DNA from 3 places in the Klebsiella sp. NPDC088457 genome. Region 3 is predicted to be linked to each of the others. Evidence: predicted binding sites of a transcription regulator. Region 3 holds the regulator's gene; each other region holds the start of a gene.
The links. Region 3 encodes LexA, which represses DNA repair genes until DNA is damaged. Its sites were predicted from a motif close to TNCTGTATGTACATACAGNA; they were not measured.
Positions count from the first base shown of each region.

Region 1: dinG (ATP-dependent DNA helicase DinG) is a predicted target of LexA. The motif match lies at 2,950-2,969, and genes of this name have one in related genera.
Region 2: rmuC (DNA recombination protein RmuC) is a predicted target of LexA. The motif match lies at 4,273-4,292, and genes of this name have one in related genera.

Region 1 is NZ_JBJDNH010000006.1:79,072-88,765, forward strand. It holds gene hlyD (secretion protein HlyD) at 1-384, opposite strand, end outside; gene cecR (transcriptional regulator CecR) at 381-1,058, opposite strand; gene rhlE (ATP-dependent RNA helicase RhlE) at 1,342-2,739, shown strand; gene dinG (ATP-dependent DNA helicase DinG) at 2,983-5,127, shown strand; gene ybiB (DNA-binding protein YbiB) at 5,171-6,139, shown strand; gene ybiJ (DUF1471 family protein YbiJ) at 6,589-6,849, opposite strand; gene ACI2JR_RS05785 (DksA/TraR family C4-type zinc finger protein) at 7,135-7,401, opposite strand; gene ybiX (PKHD-type hydroxylase YbiX) at 7,471-8,148, opposite strand; gene ACI2JR_RS05795 (catecholate siderophore receptor Fiu) at 8,195-9,694, opposite strand, start outside.
Region 2 is NZ_JBJDNH010000046.1:20,402-30,095, forward strand. It holds gene metE (5-methyltetrahydropteroyltriglutamate--homocysteine S-methyltransferase) at 1-1,522, shown strand, start outside; gene ACI2JR_RS23080 (transporter substrate-binding domain-containing protein) at 1,656-2,348, shown strand; gene ACI2JR_RS23085 (dienelactone hydrolase family protein) at 2,357-3,169, opposite strand; gene udp (uridine phosphorylase) at 3,436-4,197, shown strand; gene rmuC (DNA recombination protein RmuC) at 4,336-5,784, shown strand; gene ubiE (bifunctional demethylmenaquinone methyltransferase/2-methoxy-6-polyprenyl-1,4-benzoquinol methylase UbiE) at 5,851-6,606, shown strand; gene ACI2JR_RS23105 (ubiquinone biosynthesis protein UbiJ) at 6,620-7,225, shown strand; gene ubiB (ubiquinone biosynthesis regulatory protein kinase UbiB) at 7,222-8,862, shown strand; gene tatA (Sec-independent protein translocase subunit TatA) at 8,994-9,245, shown strand; gene tatB (Sec-independent protein translocase protein TatB) at 9,249-9,694, shown strand, end outside.
Region 3 is NZ_JBJDNH010000009.1:38,104-47,797, forward strand. It holds gene ACI2JR_RS07670 (maltoporin) at 1-1,310, shown strand, start outside; gene malM (maltose operon protein MalM) at 1,422-2,360, shown strand; gene ubiC (chorismate lyase) at 2,549-3,046, shown strand; gene ubiA (4-hydroxybenzoate octaprenyltransferase) at 3,059-3,928, shown strand; gene plsB (glycerol-3-phosphate 1-O-acyltransferase PlsB) at 3,986-6,409, opposite strand; gene ACI2JR_RS07695 (diacylglycerol kinase) at 6,539-6,907, shown strand; gene lexA (transcriptional repressor LexA) at 7,130-7,738, shown strand; gene dinF (MATE family efflux transporter DinF) at 7,810-9,126, shown strand; gene ACI2JR_RS07710 (CsbD family protein) at 9,253-9,462, shown strand; gene zur (zinc uptake transcriptional repressor Zur) at 9,557-9,694, opposite strand, start outside.

The sequences.
Region 1 (9,694 bases), on a different contig from region 3:
GTTCTGCGCGTAATCGTAGGCGGCCTGCGCCTGTTTGACGGCGGCGGCGGCCTGAGCGATCTCTTCCGCCCGGTAGCCGGCCATCATCAGGTCATACTGCGCCTGCGCGGTGGAAACATTGGCTTGCGCCTGCTGCAGGGCGTTCTCGTAGGGGGCGCGATCCAACTGGCCCAGGGTCTGCCCGGCCTGAATGGCATCGCCCTCATCGACGTTTAACGCCGCCAGGCGGCCGCCTACGCGGAAGCTCATATTGACGGTACGAATATCGACGTTGCCATACAGGGTCAGCTCCCTCTGTTGGCTGTTTTGATACCACCACCAGCCGCCGCCGACGGCGGCAATCAGCAGCAGCGCTAACAGGACGATGATGACGGGTTTTTTCATGATCCCAAACTCCTTTGCGATAACCCTTGCAGAACGAAATCGATATGGCAGGCGATAACCTGATAAATTTGCTCGGTTTTCTCTTCGTCGAACTGCGCCCAGCCGGTACGCAGCAAAATAGTTTCTCGCCCAAGGCGGAAAGCCAGAATCTCGCCCAGCAGCGCATGCGTGTGCAGAATCATCTGCGTGTCATCGGCATCAAGGCCGGTAAACGCGGCGATTAAACGGGTCAGATAGCGGTGCAGCGGCGCGATGACCTGGTCGTGGATTAACTGGTACGCCGCGGTGGGAGACAGCTGCTCGCGAGAGATGAATTTACTCAGATTGACCGTATCATCCTGGGTCAGCAGCAAAATCATATTCTGGCAGGCGCGCAGAATCAGCGTGCGAATCGCCGACTTGTCCAGCGTCGGCGCGGCAAGGAGCGTTTCCGCCGCCTCGGCATGCGGGCGAAAATTGTGGCTGATAAAATCGGCAATCCACTGCGCGCAGGCGAGATACAGGTCGTCCTTCGAGCCGAAATAGTAGGGGATGGCGGCGATATTTTGCCCGGCCTGGGCGGCAATATCCCGGGTGGTGGCATGCAGTCCATATTCGCCAAACTGGGCGATGGCTGCGGCAATCAGCTGACTTTTGGCTTGTTCGCCTTTGGTGGTGACCGGGGAGGTATTCATCGCGCGCACCAAAAAATTAATCAATCGATTGATTAATAGTATGTCCGGTTCGCGAAACTGTCCACCGTGGCTGATACTCTATTCAGCCTGCGTGCCCACCGGCTGGTGTCGCCGGGCGGACGAGGATTATGCGGCGGAAAAACCCCGCAGGGATATTTTATGCGCTATGTCACAAAACCTGCTAGACTGCGCCCCTTCATGGCATTGTGGTTTTTGCCATCTCTTTCGCAATAATCTCCCCGAAAACTACGCCTGTAACGGGCCGGGGCGGTTTGGAGTTGTTATGTCTTTTGATTCCCTTGGCCTGAATTCTGAAATCCTGCGCGCGGTCGCCGAGCAGGGTTACCTTGAGCCAACCCCAATTCAGCAGCAGGCGATCCCTGCGGTGTTGCAGGGACGCGATCTGATGGCCAGCGCCCAGACCGGCACCGGCAAAACGGCAGGCTTTACGCTGCCGCTACTGCAGCATCTGATTCAGCAAGAACCGCATGCCAAAGGCCGTCGCCCGGTGCGCGCGCTGATCCTCACGCCAACCCGTGAGCTGGCGGCGCAGATCGGCGAAAACGTCCGGGATTACAGCAAGTACCTGAATATTCGCTCTCTGGTGGTCTTCGGCGGCGTCAGCATTAACCCGCAGATGATGAAGCTGCGCAGCGGCGTCGATATCCTGGTGGCGACCCCCGGGCGTCTGCTGGATCTCGAACATCAGAACGCGGTCAGCCTGGATAAAGTGGAAATCCTGGTGCTGGATGAAGCCGACCGTATGCTGGACATGGGCTTTATCCATGATATTCGCCGCGTGCTGGCGAAGCTCCCGGCGAAACGCCAGAACCTGCTGTTCTCTGCGACCTTCTCCGACGAGATTAAGTCGCTGGCGGAAAAGCTGCTGCATAATCCGCTGGAAATCGAAGTGGCGCGCCGTAACACCGCTTCCGAGCAGATAACGCAGCACGTCCATTTCGTTGATAAGAAACGCAAGCGTGAACTGCTGTCGCAGATGATTGGTGAAGGCAACTGGCAGCAGGTGCTGGTCTTTACCCGCACCAAACACGGCGCCAACCATCTGGCAGAACAGCTGAATAAAGACGGTATTCGCAGCGCGGCGATTCACGGCAACAAGAGCCAGGGGGCGCGTACCCGGGCATTAGCTGATTTTAAATCCGGCGGCATTCGCGTGCTGGTGGCCACCGATATCGCCGCCCGCGGCCTGGATATCGAAGAGCTGCCGCACGTGGTGAACTATGAGCTGCCGAACGTTCCGGAAGATTATGTGCACCGTATCGGCCGTACCGGCCGCGCCGCCGCCACCGGCGAGGCGCTGTCGCTGGTCTGCGTCGATGAACATAAACTGCTGCACGATATTGAACGTCTGCTGAAAAAAGAGATTCCGCGGATTGCGGTTGCCGGCTATGAACCGGATCCGTCGATCCGGGCGGAACCGATTCAGAACGGTCGTCAGCAGCGCAGCGGCGGCGGCCGTGGTCAGGGGCAAGGCCGCGGTGGCCAGGGCCAGGGGCGTAACGCTCAGGGCCAGGGGCGCAGCCAGCAGTCCGCGCCGCGCCGTACCGACGGTGAAGCGCCGAAGGCCGGGGCTAAACCTTCACGTCGTACCGGCGAGGCGAAACCGGCCGGCGAGCAGCAGCGCCGCCGTCGTCCGCGTAAACCGGCGGCGGGCGAATAACCGTCGTACCTCGCTCGCGCGATCCGGGCAATCTCCTGCCCGGATCGCGCGAGGCCGCAGCATCGCCCGGATAAGGCCTTTATCCCGCCACCCGGGCTTCTTCTTTTACTTACGCCACGCCTGCTGGCATCGCGATTTTCCGCCAGACACCGAGCCGCATTCCACTTTCCGCAGAAAGAAACTCCTCCTGTCAGGCAAAAAGTGTCACAATAGTGGCTGTTTATACAGTATTCAGGTTTTCTCATGGCTTTGACCGCTGCGCTAAAAGCGCAAATCGCCGCCTGGTATAAGGCGCTTCAGGAACAGATTCCGGACTTTATTCCCCGTCCTCCGCAACGGCAGATGATTGCTGACGTGGCGAAAACGCTCGCCGGAGAAGAGGGCCGCCACCTGGCCATTGAGGCTCCTACCGGCGTCGGGAAAACCCTGTCGTATCTGATTCCCGGCATCGCCATCGCCCGTGAAGAACAGAAAACGCTGGTGGTGAGTACCGCCAACGTCGCGCTGCAGGATCAGATCTACAGTAAAGATTTACCGCTGCTGCGCAAAATCATTCCCGATCTGCGTTTTACCGCCGCCTTTGGCCGCGGGCGCTACGTCTGCCCGCGCAATCTGGCCGCGCTAGCCAGCACCGAGCCGACGCAGCAGGATCTGCTGGCGTTTCTCGATGACGATCTGACGCCGAATAATCAGGCCGAGCAGAAGCTGTGTGCCACCCTGAAGACCGATCTCGATAGCTACCGCTGGGATGGCCTGCGCGATCACACCGATAAACCTGTTGATGACGGGCTGTGGAGCCGCCTGAGCACCGACAAAGCCAGCTGCCTGAACCGTAACTGCCACTATTACCGCGAATGTCCGTTCTTCGTTGCCCGGCGAGAAATTCAGGAAGCGGAAGTGGTGGTGGCGAACCATGCACTGGTCATGGCGGCAATGGAGAGCGAAGCCGTGCTGCCGGAGCCGAAAAATCTGCTGCTGGTTCTGGATGAAGGTCACCACCTGCCGGATGTCGCCCGCGATGCGCTGGAGATGAGCGCGGAAATTACCGCCTCCTGGTATCGGCTGCAGCTGGATCTGTTCAGCAAGCTGGTGGCGACCTGCATGGAGCAGTTTCGGCCTAAAACCACGCCGCCGCTGGCGAACCCCGAGCGCCTCACCAGCCATTGTGAAGAGCTGTATGAGCTGATCGCCACGCTGAATAATATTCTCAATCTGTATCTGCCCGCCGGCCAGCAGGCCGAGCACCGTTTTCCGATGGGGGAACTGCCGCAGGAGGTGATGGCGATCTGCCAGCGGTTGGCGAAACTCACTGAAATGCTGCGCGGGCTGGCGGAGCTGTTTCTTAACGATCTCGGCGAAAAGACCGGCAGTCATGATGTGGTGCGTTTACACCGGGTGCTGCTGCAAATGAACCGGGCGCTCGGCATGTTCGAAAGCCAGAGTAAGCTGTGGCGGCTGGCGTCGCTGGCGCAATCTTCCGGGGCGCCGGTCACCAAGTGGGTCACCCGCGAGCTGCGCGACGGCCAGGCGCATATCGGGTTTCACTGCGTCGGGATCCGCGTCAGCGACCAGCTGGAAAGATTGCTGTGGCGAAGCGTACCGCATATTGTCGTCACCTCTGCCACCCTGCGTTCGCTAAACAGCTTTGCCCGCCTGCAGGAGATGAGCGGGCTGAAAGAAAAGGCCGGCGATCGCTTTGTGGCGCTGGATTCCCCCTTCAACCACGTCGAGCAGGGCAAAATTGTGATCCCGCAGATGCGCTACGAGCCGCTCATCGATAACGAAGAGCAGCATATTGCGGAAATGGCGGCCTACTTCCGCGGGCAGGTTGAGAGCAAAAAGCATCTGGGGATGCTGGTGCTGTTCGCCAGCGGCCGGGCGATGCAGCGTTTTCTGCAACATGTCACCGACCTGCGTCTGCTGCTGCTGGTGCAGGGGGATAAGCCGCGTTACCGGCTGGTAGAGCTGCACCGCAAACGGGTGCAGGACGGCGAACGCAGCGTCCTGGTGGGGCTACAGTCGTTTGCCGAAGGGCTGGATTTAAAAGGCGAACTGTTAAGCCAGGTGCACATTCATAAAATTGCTTTCCCGCCCATCGACAGCCCGGTGGTGATTACCGAAGGCGAATGGTTGAAAAGCCTGAACCGCTATCCGTTCGAAGTGCAAAGCCTGCCGAGCGCCTCTTTCAACCTGATCCAGCAGGTCGGGCGCCTGATCCGCAGCCATAGCTGCTGGGGCGAAGTGGTGATTTACGACAAGCGTTTGTTGACCAAAAATTATGGCCAGCGTCTACTGAACGCACTGCCCGTTTTTCCGATAGAGCAGCCGGGCGTCCCTGAGGTTATAGTAAAAAGCAAAGCAAAACAGACGCGCCGCAGGCGTCGTTAATGGTGCAGTGTCGACGATGTGAGCAGCTTAGAAGGAGTCTTCAATGGACTACAGCAAGATCATTAAAGAAGTCGGGCGGGGCAAAAATCACGCTCGCGACCTGGATGTGGAAACGGCCCGCGCGCTTTATACGCGGATGCTCGATGGCGAGGTCGCCGAGCTGGAACTGGGTGGGATTTTAATTGCTCTGCGCATCAAAGGCGAAGGCGAAGCGGAAATGAAAGGCTTTTATGAGGCCATGCAGCAGCAAACGTTGCGCCTGACGCCGCCTGTGGCCCGGCCGATGCCGGTGGTGATCCCCAGCTATAACGGCGCGCGTAAGCAGGCTAACCTGACGCCGCTGCTCGCCGTCCTGCTGCATAAACTCGGCTTTCCGGTGGTGGTGCATGGCGTCAGCCACGATCCCACCCGGGTGCTGACGGAGACGATTTTTGAGCTGATGGGGATCCCGGCGACCCGGCATGCGGGACAGGCTCAGGCGCGGCTGGACGGCCACGAGCCGGTCTATATTCCGGTTGGCGCCTTCTGTCCACCGCTGGAGAAACAGCTTGCCCTACGCTGGCGAATGGGCGTGCGTAATAGCGCGCATACGCTGGCGAAACTGGCGACGCCGTTTGCTGAACAGGCGGCGCTGCGCCTGGCGAGCGTCTCCCATCCCGAATATGTCGGCAGAGTCGCGAAATTCTTTGCCGAAATAGGGGGGCGGGCGCTGTTAATGCACGGTACCGAAGGGGAGGTGTATGCCAATCCACAGCGTTGCCCGCAGATTAGCCTGATTGATAGCCACGGCGCGCGGGTGCTCCATGACCGGCAAAGCGATACGCCGCAGGGGGACCTTGCGCTGCCGGAGTCAAAAGATCCGCTGGTGACGGCGCGGTGGATTGAGCGCTGCGCGGTGGGAAGCGAGCCGTTGCCGCAGTCGCTGAGAATTCAGCTGGCATGTTGCCTGGTCGCTACCGGGGAAGCCACCTCGCTGGAACAGGGGCTGGCTAAGGTAGCAGAGCGCTGGTAGCCGCCCGGCTATCCGGGCGATAAAAAACCGCTAAAAAGCTTCATCAGCGGTTAGCGTGGCGTGTCGCAGGTACAAGACGGCGCGAGCAAAAGCATTTTTTGCCGCCGCGCCGGGTGGCCGGTTTTTATGGCTGCCGCTGAAAAGCGTGCAGCATAAAAATGGCGGCGGTGTGGCAAGGGGCCGATCGCCTGAGGTTCCCGGCGGCCAGTACACGTCTCCATGCCATTGATCGGCGGCGGGTGATCGGCGGCGGACAATATCAACGCATGCCACAGCCGCCGTGAACGGAATTATCCGCTGCACCTGACTCATTTACCTTCGCCCACACCGCCTCCAACAAGAAACCCATCGCCGAATGCGGCGCATAAAAAAAAGCCCGTCCGGTGGCACGGACGGGCAAAACAAAGGTATTAAAGGGTTTTTCAGGGTTAATACAGGTGGAGCAGCGATTATTTGTAGATAACCGCGGTACCGCTAACTTTGTTATTGGTGTTAGCGGAGGTGATGCTGTAACCGGTGGCGCCCGCGGCATTCGCTTTCGCCGCCAGTTTGGCTTCCAGGCCATCCAGCGTCGTTGCGCCTTCCGCAGACACAACGCCGATTTTATTCATGCTTTCAGCCTGAGATGGAGTGACCGGTTGAGCGGCGAAAGCACCAAAGGACAGAGCAGATAGGGCAATAGCAGCGGCAGCATATTTAATGGTTTTCATGATTAATCTCTCGCAGGTTATTTTGTTAAGAGGACGATGTTCCGTCGATGTGATAAGTATCACGTTTGTTCGCGAGATATAAAATCGAAGGAAATTAACAGTCTTTATCGAATTTTTTGAATGACTATTAATTTATTGAATATTAATAAATTATTTTTCTGTTCGTGTCCCCGCGGGACGGTAGAGAGGGGCAGAAACTTTTCAGGGCACATTTTGCCACTTTTTTCGCCGGAAAACGTGCGCGAAAAGATAATCCATGCTGTGGTAATGAACGGTAAATGAAGGTCAGCGTAGCTGGCTATCCTTGGATCCGCGGCGATTATATCCTGAAAATGTATTGTTATGTAAATCTTTATCCTGCTGGCACTTCACGCAGAATCTGACCCCAGGAATCGCCTTGCGCCGGGCCTCGGGAATCGGCTCTCCGCATTCATCACAAAATTTGTTGCTCTCCCCGCTGGGAAGGGCGTTTCTCGCCCGCGCGACCGCATCGTCAATGGTGCTGTCGATCTGATCCTGAACTGCGCCATCATTTGCCCAACCTGATGCCATGATGCACCTCCTCACTGTTGTTACTGTCAGTATAGAGAAGATGGGGGCAAAAAAGGGTCAGGCAAGGGATCAGATTTCCGACCAGTCCCGCAGCAGGTTATGGTACAGATTCAGCAGCGATAGCACCTCATCACTTTCGCCGTGGCGGCTCTTCAGGGTTTGAATATTACGATCCAGCTCAAACAGCATACCGCGGCGCTTGTCGTCCCGGACCATTGACTGGATCCAGAGGAAAGAGGCCACCCGCACGCCGCCGGTGACTGGCGTCACGCAGTGCAGACTGCTTGAGGGGTAGAGTACCAGGTCGCCCGCCGGGAGTTTGACCGCATGCTGACCGTAGGTGTCGTTCACCACCAGCTCTCCGCCTTCATAGCTCTCCGGCGCGCTGAGGAACAGGGTGGCGGAAAGGTCGGTACGCATCCAGCCGCCCTGGGCCTGACTACGGACCGCGCCGTCAACGTGAAAACCGTAGGTTTCACTCTGCTGATAGCGGTTAAACAGCGGGCTGGAGAGGGTTTTAGGCAACGCGGCGGCGAAGAATAGCGAGCTGCGGTTGAGCGCGGCGAGGACCTTATTCTGCAGTTCAGCGTACAGAGGCGTGCGGGTGTCGACCTGCTGGTTTTTTTTCACCTGCGCGCCCTGATCGCCGGTGGTAGCTCGCCCGTCAACCCATTCGGCCTGCTGCAGCTGCGCGCGAAAATCATCAACTTCCTGCGGGCTGAGAACGGCGGGAATATGGTACATCATCGTGGTGTCTCCTGAGAAAACGGGGCGTTGCCGCCCCGTGTGTGGATTAGAAATGGACGTTGGCGGTCAGCAGGAAGGTCCGCGGTTCGCCTGGGTGATAACGGTAGCCGCTCTTGTTGATTGAGGCGACATAATTGGTATCGAACAGGTTATAGACGTTCAGCTGCAGATCGACGTTTCGGTTGATACGATAGCCCACTTTAGCGTCGGCCACCCAGTAGCCTTCGGTGTAGGACGGCGTACCGACGGCGCCGTCGCTGCCGCGATGCATGCTGCCGATGTAACGAGCGCCTGCGCCAAGGGCGATCGCATCGGTTGCCTGGTACTGGCTCCAGAGGGTAAAGGCGTGCTCCGGCGTGTACGGCAGCGCGCTGGTGCCATCCTGGGAGATGTTGGCGCCTTCACGGATGCTGGCGTGCTGCTGGGTGTATCCGCCGATGACCTGCCAGTCCGGCGTGATATTACCGGCCAGCGACAGCTCATAACCTTCGACGCGTTTTTTACCGTACTGCGAATAGGTGCCGTCGTCGTTTTGCTCGACTTCGTTCTCAATATCGGTACGGAAAACCGCCGCCGTCAGCAGCAGACGCTTATCCATCAGCTCCCACTTGGTGCCGACTTCGCTGGTCTTCGCTTTCTGCGGTTTGAAATCGGTACGGTTGGCGCTATTCCCGGTACCGCTCTGAGCCAGGGCGAAGTTGTTGCCGCCCGGGGGCTGCTGCGAGATCGCGTAGTTAACGTAAACGTTGCCGTTATCGGTCAGGTGGTACAGCGCGCCGGCTTTCCAGTTCACCAGATTGCCGCTCGTTGAGGTATCTACCGTGGTGACCGGCGAGTTCACCGCGACGCCGGCCGGGCAGGCAACCGCGCCGCGGCCGGTGCCGCCGCACAGGCTCGCGCTGTCGTATTTAGTCTGGTAGTTATCCAGACGAATGCCGCCGTTAAGCTCGAAATCACGGGTAATCTGCAGGGTATCGAAAGCATATACGCCGAAGGTGTCCGTCCGCCCGTTGGCATTGGCGCCGCTGCGGTTCAGCCCGCCAATAGAGATATCGCTATTGGGGTGGTAAATATTGACCGCCGGAGGCGTGATGGGATAAACGCCGTAGTTGGTCTGGGTTTCCCGGGTCAGCTCGAAGCCAGCGCTGATGTCGTGCCCGATCGAGCCGGTGTAGAACTTCGAGGTCAGGTTGGTCTGGTTGGTCAGAATTTTATTGCTGACGTCTTTGGTGTTCGCCAGGCGCGACCAGGTCCAGTCTCCAACATCCGGGCCACTTTGCGTGATGTTAGTCGCGCCGCCCATCACCGCCGTCAACAGATAATCCTGCTTCACGCGCGACCAGCGGGTGGTGTTGCGGATGGTGGTATTATCACTCAGGTCATGCTCAAAACGCATGGTCACCGTATCGGTGGTGGAGTCGTCGTAATCGGAATTGGTACCGTAGAAGTTGCTGGTGGCGACTTTGCCGGAGTGATTGAGCGCCGCCGTGCCTGCCGTAGGGGCCGAGTATCCCGGCAGACCGATGGTTGGGATACCGCCATCTGG
Region 2 (9,694 bases), on a different contig from region 3:
CACCGGTAACCTCGACACCATCACCGCGCTGCCGGTTCAGGGCCTGCACGTTGACCTGGTGCACGGTAAAGATGATGTAGCTGCTCTGCATCAGCGTCTGCCGTCCGACTGGCTGCTCTCTGCGGGCCTGATCAACGGCCGCAACGTCTGGCGCGCCGATCTGAGCGAGAAATATGCGCAAATTAAAGACCTCGTCGGCAAGCGTGAGCTGTGGATCGCTTCTTCCTGCTCCCTGCTGCACAGCCCGATCGATCTGAGCGTGGAAACTCGCCTCGACGCGGAAGTGAAAAGCTGGTTCGCCTTCGCCCTGCAAAAATGCGAAGAGCTGGCGCTGCTGCGCGATGCGCTGAACAGCGGCGATACCGCTGGACTGGTGGCGTGGAGCGCACCGATTCAGGCGCGCCGTCACTCTACCCGCGTCCATAACGCCGCGGTGGAAAAACGCCTGGCGGCCATAACCGCCCGGGACAGCCAGCGTAATAGCCCGTATGCCGAACGCGCCCGGGCACAGCGCGCCCGCTTTAATCTGCCGGCGTGGCCGACCACGACCATCGGTTCTTTCCCGCAGACTACCGAAATCCGCGGCCTGCGTCTGGAGTTCAAAAAAGGCAATCTGGATGCCAATAATTACCGCACCGGTATTGCGGAACACATCAGACAGGCAATTGTTGAGCAGGAGCGTTTAGGTCTGGATGTCCTGGTTCACGGTGAAGCCGAGCGTAATGACATGGTGGAATACTTCGGTGAGCACCTCGATGGCTTCATCTTCACGCAGAACGGCTGGGTGCAGAGCTACGGCTCCCGCTGCGTGAAACCGCCGGTGGTGATCGGTGACGTCAGCCGTCCGGAGGCGATCACCGTTGAGTGGGCGAAATTCGCCCAGTCGCTAACCGACAAACCGGTGAAAGGCATGCTGACCGGTCCGGTGACCATTCTGTGCTGGTCCTTCCCGCGTGAAGATGTCAGCCGTGAAACTATCGCTAAGCAGATTGCGCTGGCGCTGCGTGACGAAGTGGCGGATCTGGAAGCGGCCGGTATCGGCATCATCCAGATTGATGAGCCGGCGCTGCGTGAAGGCCTGCCGCTCAAGCGTAGCGACTGGGATGCCTACCTGCAGTGGGGCGTGGAAGCCTTCCGGATCAACGCCGCGGTCGCCCGGGATGACACCCAGATCCACACCCATATGTGTTACTGCGAGTTCAACGACATCATGGATTCCATTGCCGCGCTGGATGCGGATGTGATTACCATTGAAACCTCGCGTTCTGACATGGAGCTGCTGGAGTCGTTTGAAGAGTTCGAATACCCGAACGAAATCGGGCCGGGCGTGTACGACATCCACTCGCCGAACGTGCCGAGCGTGGAATGGATTGAAGCGCTGCTGGAAAAAGCGGCGCAGCGTATCCCGGCAGAACGTTTGTGGGTCAATCCGGACTGCGGCCTGAAAACCCGCGGCTGGCCGGAAACGCGTGCGGCGCTGGCCAATATGGTGAAAGCCGCGCAGAACCTGCGCCAGGCCTAATCAGAATCACCCCCATCCCCGAAGGAGGCCGCGGCCTCCTCTTTTTTTGCTCTTCTTCTTCCTTTCCGGACAGATCGCCCCGCCTGGGCTACGCTTAGCGGGACCATGCAGGCAAAGCTATTTTCGGGGGAGAATGATGATCGGTCACGATGAGCCACACCGACCTTTGCGTTTTGCTATTAATCTGGGGAATCCGGTACTCGCCACCACGTTGCCGGATAACGCCCCGGGAGGTCTCACCGTCGAGTTGGCCAAAAAGCTGGCCGCCCGGTGTGAGCGCGAAGCGCAATTTATCACCTGGCCGACGGCCGGGAAGGTGGTGGATGCCGCCTTGCTGGATCAATGGGATATCGCCTTTCTGGCGATTGACCCTGCTCGGGAAGATACGCTCTGTTTCAGCCAACCCTATGTCACCATTGAAAGCTCATTGCTGGTCAGAGAGGACAGTGATATTCAGTCCGTACAGGAGAGGGATCGCGAGGGGGTGACGATTAACGTTGGTAAAGGTGCGGCCTATGAGCTGTATCTGATTCGCACGTTACAGCATGCCACGATGCGTCAATACGCGACCTCGCAGGAGGCAATTCGCGCGTTTATCGCGGGGGAAGGGGATATGGTCGCCGGTATTCGTCAACCGCTCAGCAGTGTGGCAAGTGAATATCCGCAATTGCGTCTGCTGCCTGATAGCTTCAGCCAGATACAGCAGGCGGTATGCGTGCCCCGCAGCAGGCCAGAGCATTATGAATTTATTCGTCGCTGCCTGGCTACGTGGCTGGAGGACGGGACGATTGCCGATATGATTAACCGCCATATCGGCAACCGATAGATCATGCCTTAACTGCGTTTCCCGCCATATTGCGCAAACCATGCCAGCATTCTTGCCCAGCCGTCTTTGGCGGATTCTTCATGGTAGCTGGGGCGATAATCGGCGTTAAAGGCGTGATCGGCGTCTGGATAGACGATAATTTCCGCTTTGGCATTAGCGGCACGCAGCGCCTGGCGCATGGTTTCCACCGTATCCTGCGGAATGCCCGTGTCTTTACCGCCGTACAGTCCCAGCACCGGCGCGTTGAGGTCAACCGCCACATCCACCGGATGTTTCGCCGAGTTGAGAGTCTTCTGCCCGACCAGCTTCCCGTACCAGGCCACGGCGGCTTTCAGCTGCGGGTTATGGGCGGCGTAAAGCCAGGTAATGCGTCCCCCCCAGCAAAAGCCGGTGATCAGCAGACGATGGGCATCGCCGCCGTGACGCGCGGCCCAGCTGGCGACATGGTCTAAGTCGGCCAGCACCTGAGTATCCGGCACCTTGCTCACCAGCTCCTGGAACAGGGTCGGGATATCGGTGTACTCGTTCGGATCGCCCTGACGGAAGTAGAGTTCTGGCGCGATAGCCAGATAACCTTCCAGCGCCAGACGGCGGCAAATATCGCGAATATGTTCATGCACGCCGAAAATTTCCTGCACAACGAGGACCACCGGAAGCGGGCCTTCGGCGTTTTTCGGACGAGCATGATACGCCGGCATGTTCTCTCCCTGGGTCGGGATCGAGGTTTCACCCGCGGCGATGCTCTCCTCCGGGGTATGAACGGCGGTAGAAGCGTGCGGCGTGGCTGCAGGCGCAAAGCCAGGTTGCTTGGTTGTGGTCATGGTATTCTCCGTACCCTTATTTATTAGCGCATCGATAACTATAGACGCTATCGACCGGACGTTAACAAAGCACAGTGCCTGAAACAGGCTATCTTTTGTTCAGGCCCGGCGAATATAACTTGTTAATGTGATGTTTATCACTATTTGATGGAATATTATTGCAATGACTTTCATTCGTGGTGATTAGTGTCACAAAAATAAGCCAATAGCTTCTGTAAAGTACCGTTTTGCTTCTGCTGATAATTCGACCCACAGAGGAGTTTTTTATGTCTAAGTCTGATGTTTTTCATCTCGGCCTCACCAAAAACGATTTACAAGGGGCTACGCTGGCTATCGTCCCTGGCGATCCAGAGCGTGTGGAAAAGATCGCCGCGCTGATGGATAAGCCGGTCAAGCTGGCATCTCATCGCGAATTTACCTCCTGGCGTGCCGAACTGGATGGCAAGCCGGTCATTGTTTGTTCTACCGGTATCGGCGGCCCGTCGACCTCTATTGCCGTTGAAGAACTGGCGCAGCTGGGGATTCGTACCTTCCTGCGTATCGGCACCACCGGCGCGATCCAGCCGCATATCAATGTGGGCGACGTTCTGGTGACCACCGCTTCCGTCCGTCTTGATGGCGCGAGTCTGCACTTTGCGCCGATGGAATACCCGGCGGTCGCTGACTTTGCCTGCACCACCGCGCTGGTGGAAGCGGCAAAATCGATCGGGGCGACCACCCATATTGGCGTTACCGCATCGTCTGATACCTTCTACCCGGGTCAGGAACGTTACGACACCTTCTCTGGCCGTGTGGTCAGCCATTTTAAAGGCTCGATGGAAGAGTGGCAGTCCATGGGCGTCATGAACTATGAGATGGAATCGGCGACGCTGCTGACCATGTGCGCCAGCCAGGGGCTGCGCGCCGGGATGGTGGCCGGGGTTATCGTAAACCGTACTCAGCAGGAAATTCCGAACGCGGAAACCATGAAACAAACCGAAAGCCACGCGGTAAAAATCGTTGTGGAAGCGGCGCGCCGTCTGCTGTAGTTCTCCCTTCTTCGCCCAAGGCCGGTTTATCCGGCCTTTCTTTTTTGCGGCGCTCTGCGCAGGAAAACCCTTTTCAACTGGACGTTTGTACAGCACAATTCTACCTTGTATCGATAAGTTGTTGCTGCAGGGGGCGTTGTGGACATCTCGATTATGATAAGTGCCATCGTGGCGCTGGCCGCTGGGCTGGTCGTCGGGTGGCTGGCGACCAAAGCCAAAGCCGACCAAATTCGCGCTGACCTTATCGAAGAGCGGCGAGAGCTGGATATCGAACTCAGCGCCGCGCGTCAGCAGCTGGCGCAGGAGGCCCACTGGCGCGACGAGTGCGAGCTGCTGAACAATGAGCTGCGCAGCCTGCGTGAAATCAATACTTCGCTGGAAGCCGATCTGCGTGAAGTCACCACCCGCCTTGAATCGACCCGCATGCACGCGGAAGATAAAATCCGCCAGATGGTCAACAGCGAGCAGCGCCTGAGCGAACAGTTTGAAAACCTCGCCAACCGTATTTTTGAACACAGCAACCGGCGTGTTGATGAACAGAATCGTCAGAGTTTACATGGGCTGCTGACGCCGCTGCGTGAACAGCTGGACGGTTTCCGCCGCCAGGTGCAGGACAGTTTTGGTCAGGAAGCGCGCGAGCGGCATACGCTGGCGCATGAAATCCGCAATCTGCAGCAGCTGAACGCGCAGATGGCCCAGGAAGCGCTGAATCTGACCCGCGCGTTGAAAGGGGATAACAAGACCCAGGGTAACTGGGGAGAGGTGGTGTTAACCCGCGTGCTGGAAGCTTCCGGGCTGCGCGAGGGTTATGAATACCAGACCCAGGTCAGTATCGAAACCGACAACCGTTCGCGCATGCAGCCCGATGTGATCGTCCGTCTGCCGCAGGGGAAAGACGTGGTCATTGATGCCAAAATGACGCTGGTCGCCTACGAGCGCTACTTCAATGCCGAGGATGATGGCACCCGCGAGGCGGCGCTGCAGGAGCATATTGTCTCGGTGCGTAATCATATCCGCCTGCTCGGGCGTAAAGATTATCAACAGCTGCCGGGCCTGCGCTCGCTGGATTACGTGCTGATGTTCATTCCCGTTGAGCCGGCCTTTCTGTTGGCGATAGACCGCCAGCCAGAACTTATCAGCGAAGCGCTGAAGAACAACATCATGCTGGTCAGCCCCACCACGCTGCTGGTGGCGCTGCGTACCATCGCCAACCTCTGGCGCTATGAACACCAAAGCCGCAATGCGCAGAAAATCGCCGAGCGGGCGGGCCGCCTGTACGACAAAATGCGCCTGTTCGTCGATGATATGTCGGCTATCGGCCAGAGCCTGGATAAGGCGCAGGATAACTATCGTCAGGCGATGAAAAAGCTCGCCTCCGGACGCGGGAATCTGCTGGTGCAGGCCGAGGCATTCCGCGGCCTGGGCGTTGAGGTGAAACGCGGGATTAATCCTGATTTAGTCGAGCAGGCCAGCGCTGAGGATGATGAATATCGTCCTGAAGAAGAGGAAAACGCGCTGGAAGATAACGAATTGATGCGCGATTCCGCCGAGGTCGCGCTCTCCGGCGAGCCGTCTCCGCCGCGCTGAACCGTATGGGAAATGCGCTGAATCTGTTACACTCGATGAACATTTTCTTGATAAGCAGGCATTGAGATGGTTGAGGATTCACAAGAAACGACGCACTTTGGTTTTCAAACGGTAGCCAAAGAGCAGAAGGCGGACATGGTGGCGCATGTATTCCATTCTGTGGCCGCAAAATATGATGTTATGAATGATCTGATGTCGTTCGGTATTCATCGTTTGTGGAAGCGTTTCACCATCGATTGCAGCGGCGTACGCCGTGGACAGACCGTACTGGACCTGGCCGGCGGCACCGGCGACCTGACGGCGAAGTTTTCTCGTCTGGTGGGTGAGACCGGTCGCGTCATGCTGGCGGACATTAACGACTCGATGCTGAAAATGGGCCGCGAAAAGCTGCGCAACATCGGCATCGTCGGCAACGTGGAATATGTGCAGGCCAACGCGGAAGCGCTGCCGTTTGCCGACAACACGTTTGACTGCATCACCATTTCCTTCGGTCTGCGTAACGTCACCGATAAAGAAAAAGCGCTGCGTTCGATGTATCGCGTCCTGAAGCCAGGCGGGCGTCTGCTGGTGCTGGAGTTCTCGAAACCGATCATTGAGCCGCTCAGCAAAGCCTATGACGCATACTCCTTCCACGTGCTGCCGCGCGTCGGGGAACTGGTGGCTAAAGATGGTGAAAGCTATCGCTATCTGGCGGAGTCCATCCGTATGCATCCGAATCAGGAAACCCTGAAGGCTATGATGCAGGATGCCGGTTTTGAAAACGTCGATTACTACAACCTGACGGCTGGTATCGTTGCGTTGCACCGTGGTTATAAGTTCTGACAGGAGGGAGCGTATGCCTTTCAAACCACTGGTCACCGCAGGCATTGAAACCGCCCTCAATACCTTTCTCTGGCGTGACAAAGCGTTAAAACCTGCTCGCCAACGTCTGCTGGGGAAAGTGCTGCGCGTCGAGCTGAAAGAGCTATCGACGCCGCTTGTGCTGGTCTTCAGCGACCGCCAGGTGGATGTGCTGGGGGCCTGGGAAGGCGATGCCGACTGTACCGTGATTACCCGTCTCAGCGTGCTGCCGCAGCTACGCAATCGTCAACAGCTGACCGCGCTTATTCGCAGCGGCGATCTGGAAGTTCAGGGCGATCTGCAGGTGGTGCAGAATACCGTGGCCCTGTGCGATCTGGCGGAGTTTGACCCGGCTGAACTGCTGGCTCCCTATACCGGCGATATCGTCGCCGAGGGCTTCAGCAAAGTATTTCGCAGCGGAGCCCGTTTCTTGCTGCACGGCGCTCAGCGCCAGCAGCGCTATGCCGCAGAGGCGCTCACCGAAGAGTGGCGTCTGGCGCCGGGTCCGCTGGAAATGGCCTGGTTTGGCGAAGAGACTGCCGCCGTGGAACGCACGCTTGCAACACTCGAAAAACGGTTGGACATGCTGGAGGGCAAATGACGCCAGGAGAATTACGGCGCCTGTATCTGATCATCCGCACCTTTTTGAGTTACGGGCTGGATGAGCTCATTCCCAAAATGCGTATCACGCTGCCGCTGCGTATCGGGCGGCGAATGCTGTTCTGGATGCCTAACCGCCATAAAACCCAACCCCTTGGTGAGCGCTTGCGTCTCGCGCTGCAGGAACTCGGGCCGGTATGGATCAAGTTTGGCCAGATGCTCTCAACCCGCCGCGATCTGTTCCCGCCGCAGATCGCCGATCAGCTGGCGTTACTGCAGGACCGGGTGGCGCCTTTTGATGGCAAACTGGCGAAACAGCAGATTGAGCAGGCAATGGGCGGCCTTTCCGTCGATGCCTGGTTTGATGACTTCGCGATTGAGCCGCTGGCCTCGGCCTCCATCGCTCAGGTGCATACCGCACGGCTGAAAGAAAACGGCAAAGAGGTCGTCATCAAGGTCATCCGTCCGGATATCGTGCCGGTGATTAAAGCGGATATGAAGCTTATCTACCGTCTGGCGCGCTGGGTGCCCCGCCTGTTGCCCGACGGTCGTCGTCTCCGCCCGCAGGAAGTGGTGCGCGAATACGAAAAAACGCTGCTGGATGAACTCAATCTGTTACGTGAATCGGCCAACGCTATTCAGCTACGGCGCAACTTCGAAGACAGCCCGATGCTGTATGTCCCGGAAGTCTATCCTGATTACTGCAGCGAAGGCATGATGGTGATGGAGCGGATTTACGGTATTCCGGTATCCGACGTGGAAGCGCTGGAAGCGCAGGGCACGAACATGCAGCTGCTGGCGGAACGCGGCGTGCAGGTCTTTTTCACCCAGGTATTCCGCGACAGTTTCTTTCATGCCGACATGCACCCTGGCAATATTTTTGTCAGCTACGACCACCCGGAAAACCCGCAGTACATCGGTATTGACTGCGGCATTGTCGGGTCGTTGAACAAAGAAGATAAACGCTATCTGGCGGAAAACTTCATCGCCTTCTTCAACCGCGATTACCGTAAAGTTGCCGAGCTGCACGTGGATTCCGGCTGGGTACCTGCGGATACCAACGTCGAAGAGTTTGAGTTTGCCATCCGCACCGTCTGCGAGCCGATCTTCGAAAAACCGCTGGCAGAAATTTCATTTGGCCACGTCCTGCTGAACCTGTTTAACACCGCCCGGCGCTTCAATATGGAAGTTCAGCCGCAGCTGGTGCTGCTGCAGAAGACATTACTTTACGTAGAAGGGGTAGGCCGCCAGCTCTATCCTCAGTTAGACTTGTGGAAAACGGCGAAGCCTTTCCTGGAGTCGTGGATTAAAGATCAGGTCGGCATTCCGGCGCTGGTGCGTGCGTTTAAAGAAAAGGCGCCGTTCTGGATCGAGAGAATGCCGGAAATACCGGAACTGGTGTACCAGACGTTGCAACAGAGTAAACAGTTGCAGACCAGCGTCGATACCATTGTGCGTGACCTCCAGGTGCGGCACGTTCGCCAGGGGCAGTCCCGTTATCTGTTTGGTATAGGTGCGGTTCTGTTACTGAGTGGTACGCTGTTATTCATCAACCGCCCGGAGTGGGGCATGATGCCAGGCTGGCTGATGGCCGCTGGCGCGGTGACCTGGCTGATTGGCTGGCGGAAAACGCACTGAGAGGTATGGCCTTCATCACAGCGCATTGGTTTTTGCGCGATGTCATGCGAGTGGCCGGACAAAGAGGCGGCTCGCGTGATGACGTGTATAATGCGTCCTAATAATTCATCATCTGTCATAGAGGAATGTGTATGGGTGGTATCAGTATTTGGCAGTTATTAATTGTTGTCGTCATTGTGGTTCTGCTTTTCGGGACGAAAAAGCTGAGCTCGCTGGGTTCGGATTTAGGCGCATCGATCAAAGGCTTTAAAAAAGCGATGAGCGATGATGAAAAAGCGGATAAATCCACACCTGATGCCGATTTTACGGCGAAGACTCTCGCTGATAAGCCGGATGATGCGAAAAAAGACGAGACAAAACGCCACGACAAAGAGCAGGTGTAATTCGTGTTCGATATCGGTTTTAGTGAACTACTGCTGGTGTTCGTCATTGGCCTCATCGTACTGGGGCCACAGCGACTGCCTGTCGCAGTAAAAACGGTAGCCAGCTGGATTCGTACGCTACGGTCGCTGGCGGCCACCGTACAAAATGAGATTACCCAGGAACTAAAACTGCAGGAGTTCCAGGAAAGCCTGAAGAAAGTGGAAAAGGCGAGCCTGGATAACCTGACGCCGGAGCTAAAGGCGTCAATGGATGAGCTGCGCGAAGCCGCGGAATCCATGAAACGCTCTTATACCGCCCACGATCCTGAGAAAGAAAGCGACGAAGCGAACACCATTCACAACCCGGTGGTCAAGGGCAGTGAAGCGCAGCGTCAGGATATTACGCCGGCGACGGCCGAACATCAGGCCAGCGCGCCCGTTCACGCTCCAGCCGCAGAAGAGGGCGTTGC
Region 3 (9,694 bases):
GCAAACTTCCACTGGCGGTAGCCGTCGCGGCAGGCGTTATGTCTGCTCAGGCGCTGGCCGTCGATTTCCACGGCTATGCTCGTTCCGGTATTGGCTGGACCGGCAGCGGCGGTGAACAACAGTGCTTCCAGGCAACCGGTGCTCAAAGTAAATACCGTCTTGGTAACGAATGTGAAACCTATGCGGAATTAAAACTGGGCCAGGAAGTCTGGAAAGAAGGTGATAAGAGCTTCTACTTCGATACTAACGTTGCCTACTCCGTTGCTCAGCAGAACGACTGGGAAGGCACCGATCCCGCATTCCGTGAAGCTAACGTGCAGGGTAAGAACCTGATCGACTGGTTGCCAGGTTCCACCATCTGGGCCGGTAAGCGTTTCTACCAGCGTCATGACGTTCACATGATCGACTTCTACTACTGGGATATTTCTGGTCCGGGCGCTGGTATTGAAAACATCGATCTGGGCTTCGGTAAGCTGTCCATGGCGGCAACTCGCTCCCAGGAAGCCGGTGGCTCCACCTCCTTTAGCAGCAATCACGTCTACGATCGCACTAAAGATACGGCAAACGACGTCTTTGACGTACGTTTGGCGGGTCTGGAAACCAACCCGGATGGCGTGCTGGAACTCGGCGTTGACTACGGCCGCGCCAACACCACCGATGACTACCAGTTAGCGAACGGCGCGTCGAAAGACGGCTGGATGTTCACTGCTGAACATACCCAAAGCATGCTGAAAGGCTATAACAAGTTTGTCCTGCAGTACGGTACCGATGCCATGACCACTCAGGGCAAAGGTATTCCTCAGGGTTCTTTCTCTGATGCGAGTGACAGCAACATTAACAACAACGGTAGCCTGTGGCGCGTGCTGGATCATGGCGCGATCTCCCTGGGCGACAAGTGGGACCTGATGTACGTGGGTATGTACCAGAACGTCGATCTGGATAATAACCTGGGTACGGAGTGGTACACCGTCGGCGTACGCCCGATGTATAAATGGACGCCGATCATGAGCACCCTGTTGGAAGTGGGTTACGATAACGTCAAATCCCAGCAGACCAACGATCGCAACAGCCAGTACAAAATCACCCTGGCGCAACAGTGGCAGGCGGGCGACAGCATCTGGTCCCGTCCGGCAATCCGCGTTTTCGCAACCTATGCCAAGTGGGATGAAAAATGGGGCTATGCCAAAGATAGCGCCGGCAACTCTACCCGCTATGCGATCGCTGACTCTTCCGGCAACGGTCAATTCTCTACCAGCCGCGGTGATAACGACGAGTGGTCCTTCGGCGCCCAGATGGAAATCTGGTGGTAATCCAACCAACCTGACGTGTGATGACCAAAAGAGGGGCGCAAGCCCCTCTATCTTCGGCTCAGCGGGCTATTGCCTGGCTACCGCTCGGCCATCGGAATTGAGGTGATAACAATGAAAATGAAGAAAAGTCTCGTTGCCCTCTGCCTGTCCGCCGGCCTGCTGGCCAGCGTACCCGCAGTCAGTTTTGCTGATGTGAATTTCGTGCCGCAGAATACCTCTGCCGCACCGGCTATTCCGGCGTCCGCGCTACAACAGCTCACCTGGACGCCGGTCGATCAATCGAAAACGCAAACCACCCGGTTAGCGACGGCAGGTCAATCGCTGAATATCCCCGGTATTACCGGTCCGGTGGCGGCTTACAGCGTCCCGGCGAATATCGGTGAGCTGACCATTACGCTGACCAGCGAAGTGAACAAGCAAACCAGCGTCTATGCGCCAAATGTGCTGATCTTCGATCAAAATATGACGCCGTCTGCGTTTTTCCCCAGCAGCTACTTCACTTACCAACAGCCGGGGGTGATGAGTGCCGATCGCCTGGAAGGCGTCATGCGCCTGACGCCAGCCCTCGGGCAACAAAAGTTATATGTGCTGGTCTTTACGACTGATAAAGACCTCCAGCAGACGACTACGCTACTCGATCCGGCGAAGGCCTACGCCAAAGGTACCGGCAATGCGGTCCCGGATATTCCGGATCCGATCGCCAAACATACCACTGAAGGCACGCTGGGCCTGAAAGTGAAAACATCGTCAGGTTCCAGCGTCCTGGTCGGGCCGCTGTTTGGCTCCTCTGGTCCGGGTCCTGTCACCGTAGGTAATACGGCGGCGCCGGTCTATAGCGCGCCAGTCGCCGCACCGGTCGCCGCGCCAGCGCCTGCTGCGAAAAGCGAACCGATGCTGGATGATACGGAAACTTACTTTAACAACGGCATCAAGCAGGCCGTGGCGAAAGGTGATATCGACAAAGCCCTCAAACTGATGAACGAAGCTGAGCGCCTCGGCTCGAAATCTGCTCGTTCCACCTTTATCAGCAGTGTAAAAGGCAAGGGGTGATCGTCTCCCCACAATGCTGATGTTTAGGCACAGCCTTTAGGTGCGTCCGCCTGGACGCACCTTTTTTTCTCGCGCGCGGCTTCTGTTGCATGGCTGTTACGCCGATGATCGTATCTTAACGGTTTGCCCGCCCTGATTCGCCGATTCTGCGATACAATGCTCTCATGTTATGTACCGGAGAATCAGGCATGTCACATCCTGCGCTTACGCAACTGCGTGCGCTGCGCTATTTTGCCGCGATCCCCCCGCTGGAAGCGCACCTGCGTGACTGGCTGTTGCTGGAAGACTCAATGACCAAACGCTTTGAGCAACAAGGGAAAAAGGTCAGCGTTATCATGGTCAACGAAGGTTTCGTCGGACGTGAAGCGTTGGTTGATGAAGCGGCGTTGTTGCCAGAGGACGCGCGTTACTGGCTGCGGGAAATTATTCTTTGCGCGAATGGCGAACCCTGGCTGGCCGGGCGCACGGTCGTACCGGAGTCGACGCTGTGCGGTCCCGAACTGGCTCTGCAGCAGCTGGGTCAGACGCCGCTGGGGCGTTATCTGTTTACATCGTCGACGTTAACCCGCGATTTTATTGAAATTGGGCGCGATGCAGAGCTATGGGGGCGTCGTTCCCGCCTGCGGCTGAGTGGCAAACCGCTGCTGCTGACAGAGCTTTTTCTGCCTGCGTCGCCGTTGTATTAAGAGGAAGAGAAAATGGAGAGGAGTCTGACGCAGAATAAGCTGTTGGCGTTTCATCGCCTGATGCGGACTGACAAACCGATCGGCGCGCTGCTGCTGCTGTGGCCGACGCTGTGGGCGCTATGGGTGGCGACGCCGGGGATCCCGCCGCTGTGGATCCTGGCCGTTTTTGTCGCTGGCGTCTGGCTGATGCGCGCCGCCGGCTGCGTGGTGAATGATTATGCCGACCGGAAGTTTGACGGCCATGTTAAACGCACCGCCCGCCGTCCGCTGCCCAGCGGTGACGTCACCGAAAAAGAAGCCCGGCTGCTGTTTGTCGTTCTGGTTGTGCTTTCGTTTTTGCTGGTGCTGACCTTAAACACTATGACTATCCTGCTCTCGGTGGCGGCGCTGGCGCTGGCGTGGGTGTATCCGTTCATGAAACGCTATACCCACCTGCCGCAGGTGGTGCTGGGGGCGGCGTTCGGCTGGTCGATTCCGATGGCCTTCTCGGCGGTCAGCGAAGCGTTACCGCTCAGCTGCTGGCTGATGTTCCTCGCCAATATTCTGTGGGCGGTGGCCTATGATACCCAGTATGCGATGGTCGATCGGGATGACGACATCAAAATCGGTATTAAATCGACGGCGATTTTGTTTGGTGAGCATGACCGCCTGATTATCGGCATTCTGCAGGTTGGGGTGCTGGTATTGATGGCCGCCATCGGCTGGCTGAATGGGCTGCACTGGGAATATTACTGGTCGCTGTTTATCGCGGCGGGGCTGTTTTTCTGGCAGCAGAAGCTGATCTTCCGTCGGGAACGTGATGACTGCTTTAAAGCGTTTTTAAACAATAACTACGTCGGGCTGGTGCTGTTTCTCGGTCTGGCGATGAGCTATCTGCAGTAGCCGCTCTCTGCCTTCTCCCCCCGGCTAGCGGGGGGAGAGGAGAGCAAGCCTCAGGCGTTACGCTTCATCCTGGGTGGCGCTTTCAATCGTCAAACGAACGTCAGAGGTAATCAACGCTGCCAGCATCTGATAAACCTTCAGCGTCTCTTCCGGCTCAGCATCGCCGGTATCGCTGATATAGCCCTCGTCGCGCAGCGTCAGCACTAACGTACTGAATACCGCCTTATCGAAGAACTCCGGCGCGTTGATGCCGTGCAGCACCGACAGACGCTGGGCCACGGTGCGGCTCTCTTTCTCCAGCGAGCTGCGGTTAATCGACGGGTTCGCGCTCAGCAGCCAGAAGGTAATGGCGTAACGCTGGAGCGTTTCACGCGCGCCGGCGGCCAGCAGCTGCAGGGAGCGGGAGTGAGACGGATTGATGCTTACCTCATCATCGCTCAGAATAATCAGCCCCTGGCGCTGCATTTCAGCCAGCAGCGCATCGATAACGCCCGCCAGCTCTTCTTTCTCCCAACGCAGGAACAGCTCGGCCTTCAGCAGCGGATAGAACATCTCAACGTGACGCAGCACTTCCGCGCGGGTGATACGACGATGCTGGGTCACTATCGCCGCCAGCAGCGACGGCATCATCAGCATATGGGCGATGTTGTTGCGATAGTAGGTCATCAGCACCGCCTGCTCGCGCGGCAGAATGATGATGTCGCCGATGGTGTCTTTCTCGACCTCGAACTTATTCATCTTCAGCGCGTGATCGATCAGTTCACCGGCGGACGCCGCTGGCGTGGTGGCATCTGGCGAGTACGGGACGTTACGCAGCAGATCGAGGTAGCACTCCAGCTGCTGCGTCAGCTGCTCGCGGGTCAGCGAACGTTGGCGAGAAGCCAGCAGGGCGGTACAGCACAGGTTCATGGCATTCGCCGCGCCGGCGTTGTTGATGCGCACCATCAGATCGGCGGCAATGCTGTTCACCGACGGCGTCAGCCACGACGGGCGCACGGCTTCGATAGGGTCGATAGACTCGCGCCAGTCCGGAACGTGCTGATTGAGCCAGGTCATCAGCGGCAGCGGTTCGCCGAAGTTAACATAGCCCTGGCCGAGATTACGCAGCTTGCTCAGCCCACGCAGCATCTGCGGCAGGCTCTCTTTTTCTTTGGTCGCGCCGCGCAGCTCTTTCGCATAGGTGCCGACTTCCATCACGTGCTCGTAGCCGATATAGATGGGCACCAGGGTAATCGGCCGGGTACCGCCGCGCAGCATCGCCTGGATGGTCATCGACAGCGTGCCGGTTTTCGGATCCAGCAGACGGCCGGTACGCGAGCGCCCGCCTTCAACGAAGTACTCTACGGAGTAACCCCGGCTGAACAATTCACCGAGATATTCGCGGAACACCGTCGAGTAGAGCTTATTGCCCTTAAAGGTACGGCGAATAAAGAACGCGCCGCCGCGGCGGAAAATCGGCCCTGCCGGCCAGAAGTTCAGGTTGATACCGGCGGCGATATGCGGCGGCACCAGACCCTGGTGATACAGCACATACGAGAGCAGAAGGTAGTCCATGTGGCTACGGTGGCACGGGACATAGACAATTTCGTGCCCTTCATGCGCCAGCTGACGCACGCGCTCGGCGTTATGGACGTTAATCCCCTGATACAGGCGGTTCCAGGTAAAGCCGAGCACGCGGTCGGTCAGGCGAATCATCTCGTAGGAGAAGTTAGCGGCGATCTCTTCCATCAGCGCGATGGCGTTCTGCTGCGCCTTCTCATGGGAAATTTTCTTGCTGCGCGCCTCATCTTCCACCGCCCGGGCGATGGCTTTCGACGCCAGCAGCTTATTGAACAGATCCTGACGCGCCGGCAGACGCGGGCCTACGGCGGCCAGGCGCTGACGTGCGAAGTGCATACGTGCGACGCGGGCCAGCTTCTGGGCGATAATTTTATCGGTACCGTGCTCGGTGGCCATTCTGCGCAGCGAGACCGGCGGCGAGAAGCGGACAAAGCTGTCGCGGCCCAGCCACAGGACGGCGAAGAATTTCTGAATACCGTTCAGCATACGCAGCGGTGGATTCACCTCGCCCTTTTCCCGTCCTGGCGCACGACCAAACATCACCGACACCGGCACCATTTGCACGTCCAGATTGGGATGGTTGCGGTGCAGATCCAGGTAGTCGTGGAACAGCTTGATGGACTCTTCTTTCGGCGTGTAGTAGGTGAATACGCGCGGGCCGCCGTGGATAAATACGTAGCGTGGTAGCAGGGCGCCGTCGATCTCCAGCGGTTCAAGCGGATCGGGTAAATCGTGCTCCAGGCACTGGGCGCGCAGGGTCAGCAGGTCCGCCTTCGAGTTATAGGGCAGGACGTACATGATAGGACGCGAGGTATCCAGCCCTAGTTCCTGAGCAGGTTCTGCGGGAATAGACTTGCTTTTTACCAGCACCCGCAATGGTAAATTCAGTAATTTATAGTAAATTCGTTGCCAGCCGGACATAAACGATGTGAAGCCTCTGGTTAATCATGCAAATGCGCGGCAAGAATAACAGAAAGCGCGCAGAATTTCCGTTGCCACGCGGCAAACGCGTACACTCATTGACGTCATTTACATAAAAAGGTTCTTTTGATGGCCAATAATACCACCGGGTTAACCCGAATCATTAAAGCGGCAGGTTATTCCTGGAAAGGGTTCCGTGCGGCATGGATGAATGAGGCCGCATTTCGTCAGGAAGGCGTCGCTGCCATTATTGCCGTGGCGATCGCCTGCTGGTTGGACGTTGATGCCATCACGCGGGTACTGCTGATCGGCTCGGTCCTGTTAGTGATGATAGTCGAAATTCTTAATAGCGCGATTGAGGCGGTGGTGGATCGAATTGGCCCGGAGCACCACGAGCTGTCCGGACGCGCAAAAGATATGGGGTCCGCGGCGGTCTTGCTGGCGATCGGGATCGCGCTAATAACCTGGGCGCTCTTACTGTGGGCTCGCTATCACTAAAATTGCGGCCCGCGCGGCTTTGCTGTCGGCTCGTTGGTTCAGGGGCGAGCGCGATCCCCGGCGGCGCGGTGCGCACGCGTCGGCGGCAGAACGCCGGCCAGGATAGGTTCCCAGGGGCGCAGAATGGAAAGAATCTGCTGATTTTTGTGTGAAATTTGATTCCAAAATCACCGTTAGCTGTATATACTCACAGCATAACTGTATATACACCCAGGGGGCGGGATGAAAGCGTTAACGACCAGGCAGCAAGAGGTGTTCGATCTCATTCGGGATCACATCAGCCAGACGGGCATGCCGCCAACGCGTGCGGAAATTGCTCAGCGCTTGGGGTTCCGTTCTCCCAACGCGGCGGAAGAACACCTGAAAGCGCTGGCGCGTAAAGGCGCGATCGAGATTATCTCCGGCGCTTCCCGCGGTATTCGTCTGCTGACGGAAGAAGAACCCGGTCTGCCGCTAATTGGCCGCGTCGCTGCCGGTGAGCCGCTGCTGGCCCAGCAGCATATCGAAGGTCACTTCCAGGTTGACCCGGCGATGTTCAAGCCGAACGCCGATTTTCTGCTGCGGGTTAGCGGCATGTCGATGAAAGACATCGGAATTCTCGATGGCGACCTGCTGGCGGTACATAAAACGCAGGACGTGCGTAACGGGCAGGTTGTCGTGGCGCGCATTGACGAAGAAGTTACCGTTAAACGGCTGAAAAAGCAGGGTAACATCGTCGAACTGCTGCCAGAAAATAGCGAATTTTCACCTATCGTGGTGAATCTGCGCGAACAAAACTTCACTATTGAAGGGCTGGCCGTTGGCGTAATTCGCAACGGCGAGTGGCTGTAACGCCTTCCCCACGCAGCATCATCTGATGCATGATGCTGCGCCGTCTTTCCTCCTCGGTCAGGCTCTTTCTCATGTTCTTTCACGCCGCTGACAAGGCCCTGTGGCGCCTGGCGCTACCGATGATTTTCTCCAATATCACCGTCCCGCTGCTGGGGCTGGTTGATACCGCCGTGATTGGCCACCTCGATAGCCCGGTTTACCTCGGCGGCGTGGCGGTCGGTGCGACGGCGACCAGTTTTCTCTTCATGCTGCTGCTGTTCCTGCGGATGAGCACCACCGGGCTGACGGCCCAGGCCTTTGGCGCAAAAGATCCCCTCCGCCTGGCGCGGGCGCTGGTACAGCCGCTTGGGCTGGCATTAGCGGCCGGTCTGCTGATTGTCCTGTTCCGGACTCCGCTAATCGATCTGGCGCTGCATATTGTCGGCGGCAATGACGCGGTACTGGAACAGGCGCGGCGCTTCCTTGACATCCGTTGGCTGAGCGCCCCGGCCTCGCTGGCAAACCTGGTGCTGCTCGGCTGGCTGCTGGGAGTACAGTACGCTCGTGCGCCGGTAATCCTGCTGGTCGTTGGCAACCTGCTGAATATCGTCCTCGACCTGTGGCTGGTGATGGGCCTGCATATGAATGTGCAAGGGGCCGCGCTGGCGACGGTGACGGCCGAATATGCCACCTTTCTCATCGGGCTGCTGATGGCAAGGCGTGTGCTGGCGCTGCGCGGGGTCTCATTTGCCATGTTGAAAAGCGCCTGGCGCGGAGATTTGCGCCGCCTGCTGGCGCTGAACCGCGATATCATGCTGCGCTCCCTGCTGCTGCAACTCTGCTTTGGCGCGGTGACCGTCTTCGGCACCCGACTGGGCGGCGAGATTGTCGCCGTCAACGCTCTCCTGATGACCTTGCTGACCTTCACCGCCTACGCGCTGGACGGTTTTGCCTATGCGGTGGAAGCCCACTCCGGGCAGGCGTACGGCGCACGCGACGGCAGCCGGCTGCTTGAGGTCTGGCGCGCGGCCTGCCGCCAGTCGGGAATGGTGGCGCTGCTCTTTGCCCTGATTTATGCCGTCGCGGGGCAACAGATTATCGCACTGCTAACCTCGTTGCCTTCGCTTCAGCAGCTGGCCGATCGCTACCTGTTCTGGCAGATGATTTTACCGGTCATTGGCGTCTGGTGTTATTTGCTCGATGGCATGTTTATCGGCGCAACGCGCGGGGCCGAGATGCGTAACAGCATGGCGGTGGCGGCGGTGGGCTTTGCCGTAACCCTGCTGACGCTGCCGGTTCTCGGTAACCACGGTTTGTGGCTGGCGCTGGCGGTTTTCCTGGCGCTACGCGGTCTGTCGCTGGCGATCATCTGGCGTCGGCACTGGCAGCGCGGAACCTGGTTTTCGTAACGATTTTCCCCAGGTAACTGGTTAAAGATTCCGAATAATAAATTTAATCCAGAATTCTCATCTATAGTTAACAGTACGTCCGGCACACAGCGGGCTGTAAACCCACCGAACGATGAGGATGGCACTATGAACAAAGACGAAATCGGCGGTAACTGGAAACAGTTGAAAGGTAAAGCAAAAGAACAATGGGGCAAGCTGACCGATGATGACATGACGGTCATTGAAGGTAAGCGTGGCCAGCTGGTGGGGAAAATCCAGGAGCGTTACGGATACGCCAGAGATCAGGCTGAGAAAGAAGTGTCTGACTGGGAAAGCAAAAACGACCACCGCTGGTAGCGAAGAGTTTTAGCGTATTACCCCTTTGTTGTTGCCTGCCAGAGCGGTACAGGGATGTGCCGACGACCCTTTGATTCCCGCTGCGGCGATTGCCTCAGCGGGCTTTCTTTTTGCTCTGAATCGTATGGTCGTGATGGCAGTGCCCTGGCGTGCTGCAGGCTTCGACCTCGACGCAGCCAGCGCACAGGCCGTGCGCCTCAATCACGTTATGGCGCAGGGCGAAGCCCATTTT